Regions from separate parts of the Vibrio sp. J502 genome, predicted to be linked through region 1. Evidence: predicted binding sites of a transcription regulator. Region 1 holds the regulator's gene; each other region holds the start of a gene.
The links. Region 1 encodes CRP, which controls carbon source genes, mostly activating them, when cyclic AMP is high. Its sites were predicted from a motif close to TGTGANNNNNNTCACA; they were not measured.
Positions count from the first base shown of each region.

Region 2: the regulator CRP is predicted to act here: its motif matches at 1,520-1,535, upstream of recB (exodeoxyribonuclease V subunit beta).
Region 3: the regulator CRP is predicted to act here: its motif matches at 1,814-1,829, upstream of N5E84_RS02780 (CidA/LrgA family protein).

Region 1 covers NZ_CP104554.1:3,197,751-3,201,035, reverse strand. The annotation lists gene N5E84_RS14905 (phosphoribulokinase) at 1-670, shown strand, start outside; gene crp (cAMP-activated global transcriptional regulator CRP) at 912-1,544, shown strand; gene N5E84_RS14895 (DUF1338 domain-containing protein) at 1,648-2,442, opposite strand; gene astD (succinylglutamate-semialdehyde dehydrogenase) at 2,511-3,285, opposite strand, start outside.
Region 2 covers NZ_CP104554.1:320,437-323,721, reverse strand. The annotation lists gene recB (exodeoxyribonuclease V subunit beta) at 1-1,429, opposite strand, end outside; gene recC (exodeoxyribonuclease V subunit gamma) at 1,703-3,285, opposite strand, start outside.
Region 3 covers NZ_CP104554.1:550,960-554,244, forward strand. The annotation lists gene fcrX (ferric iron uptake transcriptional regulator FcrX) at 1-118, opposite strand, end outside; gene N5E84_RS02770 (DUF4442 domain-containing protein) at 333-851, shown strand; gene N5E84_RS02775 (LysR family transcriptional regulator) at 848-1,732, opposite strand; gene N5E84_RS02780 (CidA/LrgA family protein) at 1,849-2,295, shown strand; gene N5E84_RS02785 (LrgB family protein) at 2,292-2,993, shown strand; gene fldA (flavodoxin FldA) at 3,064-3,285, opposite strand, start outside.

The DNA of each region.
Region 1 (3,285 bases):
CTACTTTGGTCCACAAGCCAATGATTTTCCTGCATTGGAAGAATTTTTCCGCCAATATGGGAAATTAGGCACAGGCCAAGTTCGTCGTTATCTGCACTCTTTTGACGAAGCTGTGCCCTACAATCAAATGCCCGGCACCTTTACACCTTGGCAAGATTTACCAGAAAACTCGGATGTGATGTTTTACGAAGGTCTGCATGGCGGTGTAGTCGATGGCGATGTAAACGTCGCGCAGCATGTCGATTTTTTGATAGGCATGGTGCCAATCGTTAACCTTGAGTGGATACAAAAATACGTGCGTGATACACGTGATAGAGGCCATTCACGTGAAGCGGTGATGGATTCCATCGTCCGTTCAATGGACGATTACCTCAATTACATCACCCCCCAATTCTCGCGAACTCACATCAACTTCCAACGGGTACCGACGGTTGATACTTCAAACCCACTTAACGCCAAGGGCATCCCTAGTTTGGATGAAAGCTTCGTCGTGATACGCCTGCGCGGTATAAAGAATGTTGATTTCCCCTATCTGCTCGCCATGATTGATGGCTCTTTTATGTCGCGCCACAACACCATTGTGGTACCGGGTGGCAAGATGAGTTTTGCGATGGAATTGATCGTCAGACCGATCCTGCAGCAATTGATTGAAACAGGTAAAATTGGCTAAGTGATCGGACAAGTTGACGGTTACTTTTCATACCGTGATCATGTGCACAGTTTTGCGTAAAAAATCATGCCACTGACACGATTAAAATCAAGAAATCGTTTCTGAAAAAGGATACTATCCTTAACCGAAACACAAGTTAGCTTGCAGCATTTGGAAAGTGCTCTTATCCTAGTAAGCTTATTTTAGGCTTAGCTACAATATGGAAAGCGGCAAGCGTACCCTGCAGAGGAAGTGAGATATTATGGTTCTAGGTAAACCTCAAACCGATCCAACACTAGAGTGGTTTCTTTCACACTGTCATATTCATAAATACCCATCGAAAAGCACGTTGATTCATGCGGGCGAAAAAGCAGAGACGCTGTACTACATCGTCAAAGGCTCGGTAGCGGTATTGATTAAAGACGAAGAAGGTAAAGAGATGATCCTCTCTTACCTCAACCAAGGTGACTTTATCGGTGAGCTTGGTCTATTCGAAGAAGACCAAGAGCGTACTGCTTGGGTTCGTGCAAAATCTCCTTGTGAAGTTGCGGAAATTTCATTTAAGAAATTCCGTCAGCTTATCCAAGTGAACCCAGACATCTTAATGCGTCTGTCTGCACAAATTTCTCGACGCCTGCAAGTCACCAGTCAAAAAGTAGGCGATTTAGCCTTCCTAGACGTGACGGGTCGTATTGCACAAACGCTACTCAACCTAGCGAAACAACCTGATGCAATGACGCACCCAGATGGCATGCAAATCAAAATCACCCGTCAAGAGATCGGCCAAATTGTAGGCTGTTCTCGTGAAACTGTGGGACGTATTTTGAAGATGCTCGAAGAGCAGAATTTAATTTCTGCCCACGGTAAAACTATCGTGGTGTACGGAACTCGTTAATTTCAATCAAAATGATTGAGATTGAATGCATAAAGCCACCTTGGGGAACTCAGGTGGCTTTTTCTTTGGCGATATTTCAGTACGAAAGTAAAAAGATGAGAGGCTATTGCATGTCTGTGCTTTCAAATATTTTATCTGCAGAGGCCGCCACAAAACCGCTATAGAGTTCACCGTTGGCCATTGGATAGCGTTTGGCAAATTCATAGAATCCACCGGGAATCACCTCCACCCCTTCCGTAAATTGCACTGATACTTTATCGGCCATGGTCGACGACTGCTCAAGCAGCACATCAGGTGTACCTTTCACTTCTCCACCATTTTCATTGATGGTAAAACCCGCTTGGCGTAGATGATCATTGACCACTTTCACTTCATTAAACGCCTGCAGTTGATTAACACTAACAGTGAAATGGTTTGCGCCATAACCATGCGCCGCCAACCAAGCGGCGTATTCACTTTCGTTGGCAAGCTGCAAATAATCGCTGTAGCTTAGTTGCCACAGGCGACCGCCATATAAAAAGTCACTGCTGTTTAATTTATTGCTATCGACTTGATGTAGCAGTTTCTCCACAATGGCTTGGAGCACAGGTGAGCACTCTTCCACTTTCAGCTCGCTTATGAATACTTTAGGCTGGGTCGGATCAGGGTGTTCATAGTGCTTCGCTACCAGCTTCTTACTTTCAAACACATAATCACCACAGGCAAGGTAGCCTAAGGCAAGAAAAGGCTTAGCCAGCGTTTCAATACCTAATGGCGCAACATTGAAGGTTCGCAACGCAATATGGTCATTAATCAAGGCTTCGTCTTCTTGAAGCAAGTGATGGACTTTGTCGGCAGAAGGGCAAAGGCGCTGAATGTAGTCATTCCATAATGATTGAAATAAAACGGTTGGCGTCATAACGCCTCCTTGTCTGTGCTCGGTTTAAACCATGCTAGTAGGCATGGGGTTTTAGATAAAGTTTACTGCTATAGCTCAACCCCTGGGCTGAGCGTGGCAGGCAGTTCAGTCGAACAACCTTCCATTGATGCCATTGGGTATGCGCAGTAATCGGCCGCGTAATAGGCGCTTGGTCTTAAATTTCCCGATGCTCCCGGCCCACCAAACGGTGCATCACCACTGGCTCCGGTTAATTGTCGATTACGATTTACAATGCCAGCGCGGATATGATCGACAAAGTAATCCCATTCGGCATCATTGGTCGACACTAAGCCTGCCGATAAACCAAAGCGAGTTTCATTAGCCAGTTGCACCGCTCGATCTAAGCTTTGGTAACGCACGACTTGTAACAATGGCCCGAAATACTCTTCATCAGGCAATTGACTAACTGCGGTGACATCAATAATGCCCGGAGTGACAAACGCCGCCTGCAAAGGTGTCGCGGCCAGCAAGCTGACGCCACCTAAGGTGCGTAAATTATCCTGAGCAGCAAGAATGAACTGCGCCGCCGCTTGTGATATTTGTGGCCCCATAAAAGGTGCTGGCTCAGCAAAGGGATGATCAATACGCAATTTTTGAGTGGCACTGACCAGCTTTTCAAGTAACAGATCACCTTCATTCCCTTCAGGAACGTAAAGACGCCGTGCGCAGGTACAGCGCTGGCCTGCACTTAAAAATGCGGATTGAATAATGGTATACACTGCCGCATCAAGCTCGCCATACTGCTTAGAGATGACCATTGGGTTGTTGCCGCCCATTTCTAAAGCCAGCATTTTCCCCGGCTGCCCAGCAAACTGGCGATGG
Region 2 (3,285 bases), 490 kb from region 1:
AGGGAATGTCTTGGTCGTAGATAAAAGCACTATCAGGCGTACTAAAAATCTGATTGACGGCATTGACCATATTCGCGCTAGAACGCCAGTTGGTCCCCAAGGTGTAGTGTGCGCTCACCTGTTTACGCGCTTTGATGTAGGTAAAAATGTCTGCACCACGAAACGCGTAAATCGCTTGTTTTGGGTCGCCAATCATAAACAAACCGCATTCAGCCTTAGGCAGATAAATGCGGCTAAAAATACTGTATTGCAGCGGATCGGTATCTTGGAATTCATCGATCATCGCAACGGGGTAAAGGCTGCGAATCCGCTCAGTCAGTATGCCCAGCTCATCATTATCTATCGCGGCAGAAAGCTGAGTGAGCAAATCATCAAACGATAACCACTGCTTTTGTGCTTTCGCTTTGGCAAGCATGGCTCGGCAATGAGTAATAGCGTGCGCCAGCAGCGGCGCTTCTAAGCTGATGGGTTGTTGCAAAAAGAGCTCAATGGTCGTGAACAGCGCATGTTGCGGGGGTTGACCTTTTTTCGACTTAGCTTCCAACGCGCTTTGTGCAAACTCTTGTAATTCACTCGGTAGGTTCAATTCATGCTGTGGGTTGCTTGCCCACAACGCTAACCCTTCTAGCCGTTTCAGTAACGCTTTCTTGGTTGCTGCATGCAAATCTGAAGCTTCAATGCACGGCGGTAAATCATCGCATGAATCAAGCCACTGCTTTTTTAACGACTCTATGCGTGACAGGCACGATTGATAAAGCGCGCTTAAATCGCCACTCATCGCTTCAACAGAGAGCGTTAGCGCCGAGCCAGTTAAATAGCCACTGATTTTTTCAAGCAGCGCCGCTGGTGATGACCATAAACGGCGCACTTCCGCAGCAAGCTGAATCGACAACGGATAGAACTGACGACGCCAATAATCCGCGACCACTTGCGCTTTTAGATGACTTTCATCGGTCACAAATTCGTTATTAAAACGGCTTCCCGATTCAAACGCATTTTGGGTGAGCATACGCTGGCAAAAACCGTGAATGGTATAGACTGCCGCTTCATCCATCTGCCGTTCCGCTTGCAGTAATATTTGCGCCGCTTGCTTGTGATGACGGGTTTGCTCAAGTAGCGGTTTGATAACAGGGTCATCACTGAAACCGCGCGAAAAAGCGATACGCGCCTCATGAATGCGCCGCCGAATACGGTCGCGAAGCTCAGCAGTGGCAGCTTCAGTAAAAGTAACCACTAGAATTTGATCGACCGTCAGTGGCACTTGATGACGTGACTTTGCATCACCATGCCCAAGTAACAGGCGCAAATACAAACCTGCAATGGTGAAGGTTTTACCTGTGCCCGCCGACGCTTCGATAAGCCTTGCACCGTGCAGCGGGAACGTAAGGGTATTTAATGGTGTTGTGACCGTAGCCGGGGTCATACTCATAAACAGTTAGCCTTTGAATACGCAAGCGAATGTGATCGCGCTTGAATAATGGTATGAATAATCAAAATAAGTTTATAAATTAAGACGTTGTGAGATCTTTCTCACGGTTCGCCAAACGGGCAGCCTTTACTATCCGCGCCACGTGTTTCGTCAATCTCACGATGATGCGAACCAACCAAATCATGGTCGCTCTGACCTGTGGCCGTACAGAAAACGCCCTACACAATAATGATTGACTGGCGGCCACTTTACTTTCCAAGCAGTTATCCATCGCTAAACATCCTGCGCCACTTGAACCCACAATCGTGGTCCTTGCATCACCAACGTGGCCAATAAACGCACCTGCTCAGCTAAGGCTTCATTCCACTGCGGCCAAATCCGCGCGATGTAAACATTGCTTCCTTCACCGTGGCTCATGTAACTTTCATTAAAGCTATCGGCCATTTTCTTGAGCGATTTATCGCGATCATCAACCCATTGACCACGGCTGAAGCCAGCTTCCACACAGGCTAACGCGGTTTTTGGAAAGTAAGCGAGCGGCGCTGTCATACCTTGATAAAACAAACCCACCAGTTCTGCGAGCAACGCTTTGGCTTGTTTGGTATCGGGCATGGGCGGATAAATAAAATGCTGCACACCTTCTTTACGATCGTAGCCCATCAAATGAGTAGGTTGACTTTCGCCCATCGCCGCTAGTGAGAGATGATCAATCCACGCGGCTAAATAGTCCTGCGCGCGAATCGAACCACTGCGGTAGCGCACTAAACCGGATTGATAGCGCTTAGTCAGCCACCCCGTCAGTTGTACGTTTTTGCCTTCACCAAACAATTCAAATCGCAGATCGATCTCTTGGTCATCAAGTGGCGAATGGCATAAGAAAGCGATTCTTTGCGCCAATTCTTGTGCTTGCACGCGATTAGTTTCAAATTCCAAGGATCCAAAAGCACCAATCGGTAACTTTCCTTGCGCGCGCTGCTGGTCAATGAATCTCTCAAGGGCATGCGGTGAATTAGGTTGATCAAGCAGCAACTCTAGCAGTTCATCGCGTAACTGGTAGCTCTCTAAGCCATTTAAGGCAAAGGGTTCATCATCTTCCATTACCGGTAACGGAGGCTCGAACGTCACTTTAAGGCGACGGTTAAAGAAATATTGCACAGGCAAACGCCAAAACCGTTGCAGCTCAACCAGATCTAAACTGACAGGAAAGCTCGCCCCTTGTAAATAATCGCTCAGGGCGAGATTAAACTCACCACTGGCTCGCCCTTGCCGACTGGCGGCAGGTAGCCACTCTTTGGCATAGCTACCGGTTTTACTCAAAAAAGCATTAGGGCTAAAAGGCACCATGGCGTGAGTGGTCGTTAAAGCACAGGCTAAATTTTTGGCCGATTGATCGCTGCCAAGCGCTTCATCCCCGACCAAACAGTAATTTTGTTGGCAATACTCTAAAAGCTCAGAGACCAACACTGAAGGAACGCGTTCGGTATTATCTTGAATTGAGCGTCCAACGTAGCTGATGTACAAGGTTTGCTGCGCCGAGAGCATCGCTTCTAAGAACAAATAGCGGTCATCATCACGCCGCGAGCGATCGCCAGCGCGGGTGCGACCGTTCATCAAATCAAACCCTTCGGCTGGCATAGTGCGCGGGTAAACGCCATCGTTCATTCCTAGTAAACAAACGGTTTTAAAAGGGATGGAACGCATTGGCATTAAAGTACAGAAATTGACTTGTCCCGCCAGAAAACGCTGGCTGATGCGCGTACCTGACAATTTGTTTTGCAAATATTGAGTAATAATACTTGGCGCAAGTGCTTGCTCATAACCGGCCTCGGCCAGTTGATCTTTTAACTGCGACAAGG
Region 3 (3,285 bases), 720 kb from region 1:
ACAGTTCTTCAGCGCTGATATGTTGGCATTCAGGCTGCTGTAGCACTTCTAAAATTTTTAGCCTAGGAAGGGTAACTTTAAGACCTGCATCCTTGAGCGCTTGGTTATTATCTGACATACACTTTCCTGTTGATGATCTGCAGCAGTTAACAGAATTCATAATTGCGATCATTATAGGGGAGTCACTGCTAACAATAAACCACGAAGTTCAAAGGGTTACTTTATATTTGTCACAAAGCCGCGCAATATCACTGATATAACAGCTCTTACCAGTTACAATTGCGTAACATTTATTAGTGATTGAGTCGATAGGTTTAAAAGGTGAGCACGGAATGAATCACTCTTTAGCAAGATTTTATAAGCCAAATATTGTTAAGTGGGCGTTAAATAGCTGGCCTCCTTTTTGGGGAGCTGGTATCCACATTGATGAAATTAGTAGCGACTTCCGTCAGGTGAAAATGCGCCTAAAGCTGCGGTGGTGGAACAAAAATGCCAATCGCACTCAGTATGGTGGCAGCATTTTCTCTCTTACTGACCCTGTTTACTCGTTGATGTTAATGGGGATTTTGGGTGAGCAATATTACGTATGGGACAAAGAGGCCAGCATCAACTTTATCAAACCGGGCCATTCTGATTTGTATGCGGAGTTTCTGATAACGCAAGACCAACTGGATTCAATCTTAGTGAGCACGGCCAATGGGGATAAATGCTTTCCGGAATTTGTTATCCATGTTAAGGATGCCAAAGGCGAAGTGGTCTCTGAAGTGCAACGTAAATTGTACGTGCGCAAAAAACCTAAATATAGAGAAGAGAGTGATGCAGACAAAATGGTTACTTTTTGTGATCGCTAAGGCTGTTCGTTCTGCATTTGGCACAGCTCAATCCAAGCTTCGGCGGTGCGAGAAACGTACCGTTCCGCGTGCCATATTAATCCTAAGTGCCAATCAATACTGGGTGTCATCGGTTTGACTAAGACGCCTTCTCCTTGAATTCGTCGACAAAGTGGTTCGGGTAGAAAGGCAACGCCTACGCCACTTTTGACCAACGCGACTAAAAAATCCCATTGGCTACTGCGCGCTGCAACTTGTGGTGTAAATCCGTGTTGTAGGCAGAATGAGTGGATGTAGTCACTCAGCGTAAAATCATGGGTATAGAGGTAAAATGGCTCATTTTGTAGTTGCTCCCAACCGATAGCTTCTTGCTGCTTCCAAGGGGATGTATCAGGGAGTACGGCGCAAATGGGGTAACTGTCTAAGGAGAGTGACCGCAGATTATCAATCGGATGAGGCGAAAGCATGGTGACGGCTACGTCAATTTCGCCATTGAGGATAGCTTGCTCTATTTTACGTCCGCCATACTCAACGATGGTGAGCTCTACATGAGGGTAGGTTTGACGGTATTGGCGGATCAGACCTGCGTAAAGGTGTCCAACCATTGGTGGAATTCCGAGATGCAGTTGTCCCCGCTTTACCTGATTGAGATCGACCAGCTCGGCTTCTAACTGAGACATCTGCGCTAAGATCTCTAGCGCTCTTTGATAGACAACCTCTCCTGCATCGGTAAGCCAGAAACGTCGACCTTCACGATGTAGTAGTGGCTGTTCAATTTCCTGCTCTAAACTGCGGATCATCTTACTGATGGTGGGCTGGGTAACGAACAGTTGCTCGGATGCGCGGGTAAAGCTTTGTTGATTGACCAATTCAACAAAATAGCGCAGTGCTTTAATATCCATAATATCTCCTTTTATCATTCCATTTTGGCATGAAAATGATAATAAAAAGTCATTTTACGATGGTTTTATGGCTTAATATAATGTGACTAATTTCACAAAACGGCATTAGTCTCATCATGCAAAGAATAAGAAACAGCCAAAGAGTAAAAAACAATCTGCAAACAGTGGTACAAGTTGTTGCGCTATCAATGATCTGGTTTTTGGCGGATTTTCTAGTCAGCACTTTTCATATTCCTTTACCAGCAAATTTAACGGGCATGCTATTGCTGTTAACTTTAGTGATTATGCGAGTTGTAAAAGTTGATTGGCTGCGCAAGGGAGCAACTTGGTTATTGGCGGAAATGCTGTTGTTCTTTGTACCAGCGGTCATTGCGGTCGTTAACTATCAAGAGTTAATGCAACAGCAAGGGTTACGAATTATGGCGGTACTTGTCATTAGTACCATCATGGTCATTGCTATTACTGCTTGGACCGTTGATAAAATGTATCGTTTAGAGCTGATATTAGCGCGTAGAAAAAGCAACCGGGCAATACGCCTAACCAAAGTGGAGCGTTCATCATGAGCTCACTACTTACCTCAACGCTGCTTGGTGTATTTTGCTTGCTGCTAACCTTGGCTTTTTACTATGGCAGCAAGTGCCTTTATCAACGTAAACGTTCTATTTTCTTAATGCCGCTGCTATTGGCCCCTATATTGTTAGTGGCTGTTGTGATGATCTTTCACATCCCTTACCAAACCTATATGGCAGAATCTCATTGGTTATTGTGGCTACTTGGTCCGGCGACAGTGGCTTTTGCTATTCCGGTCTATGACAACCGATTGTTGATCAAGCGCCACTGGCTCTCTCTATCCGTGGGAGTGATCGTATCGGTTGTGGTTTCTGTGGGGAGCACGGTTTTGTTGGCTCGTTGGTTTGAATTACCCGATATGCTTCAGCGCAGTTTAGCGATGCGCTCGATTACCACGCCTTTTGCTGTTGAGGCGACGAAGTCAATTGGTGGGCAAAGTGATCTGACTGCTCTGTTTGTGGTACTTACTGGGGTGATAGGCATGGCGGTAGGTGAAGTGGTGTTAGCGTTATTATCCATTCGCTCTGGGCTTGGTAAAGGAGCCAGTCTTGGCGCTTCCGCGCACGGTGCAGGAACGGCAAAAGCGTATCAAATTGGCAATGCTGAAGGGGTAGTGTCGAGTGTGGTGATGATGATTGCGGGTATGGTCACTGTGTTGCTTGCTCCATTTATCGGCCGTCTACTTTGGTAAAGAAAAGAGTGCTGTTGTATACGGGTCAATAAAAAATCCCCTCGCAAGGGGATCTTTTATGTTTAAGAGATTAGCCTTCAAGTTCGGCTAAACACATCTCTTCATAAATCTGCTTAACCCATGTGCTGACGCGCTGTTCAGTCAGCTCTGGTTGACGATCTTCATCGATGCATAAACCAATAAAGTGGCTATTGTCACCCGCAACCAAGGCTTTAGAGGCTTCGAATTCATAACCTTCAGTTGGCCAGTGGCCAATAATCGTTGCACCTTTGCTTTCGATAATGTCACGCAC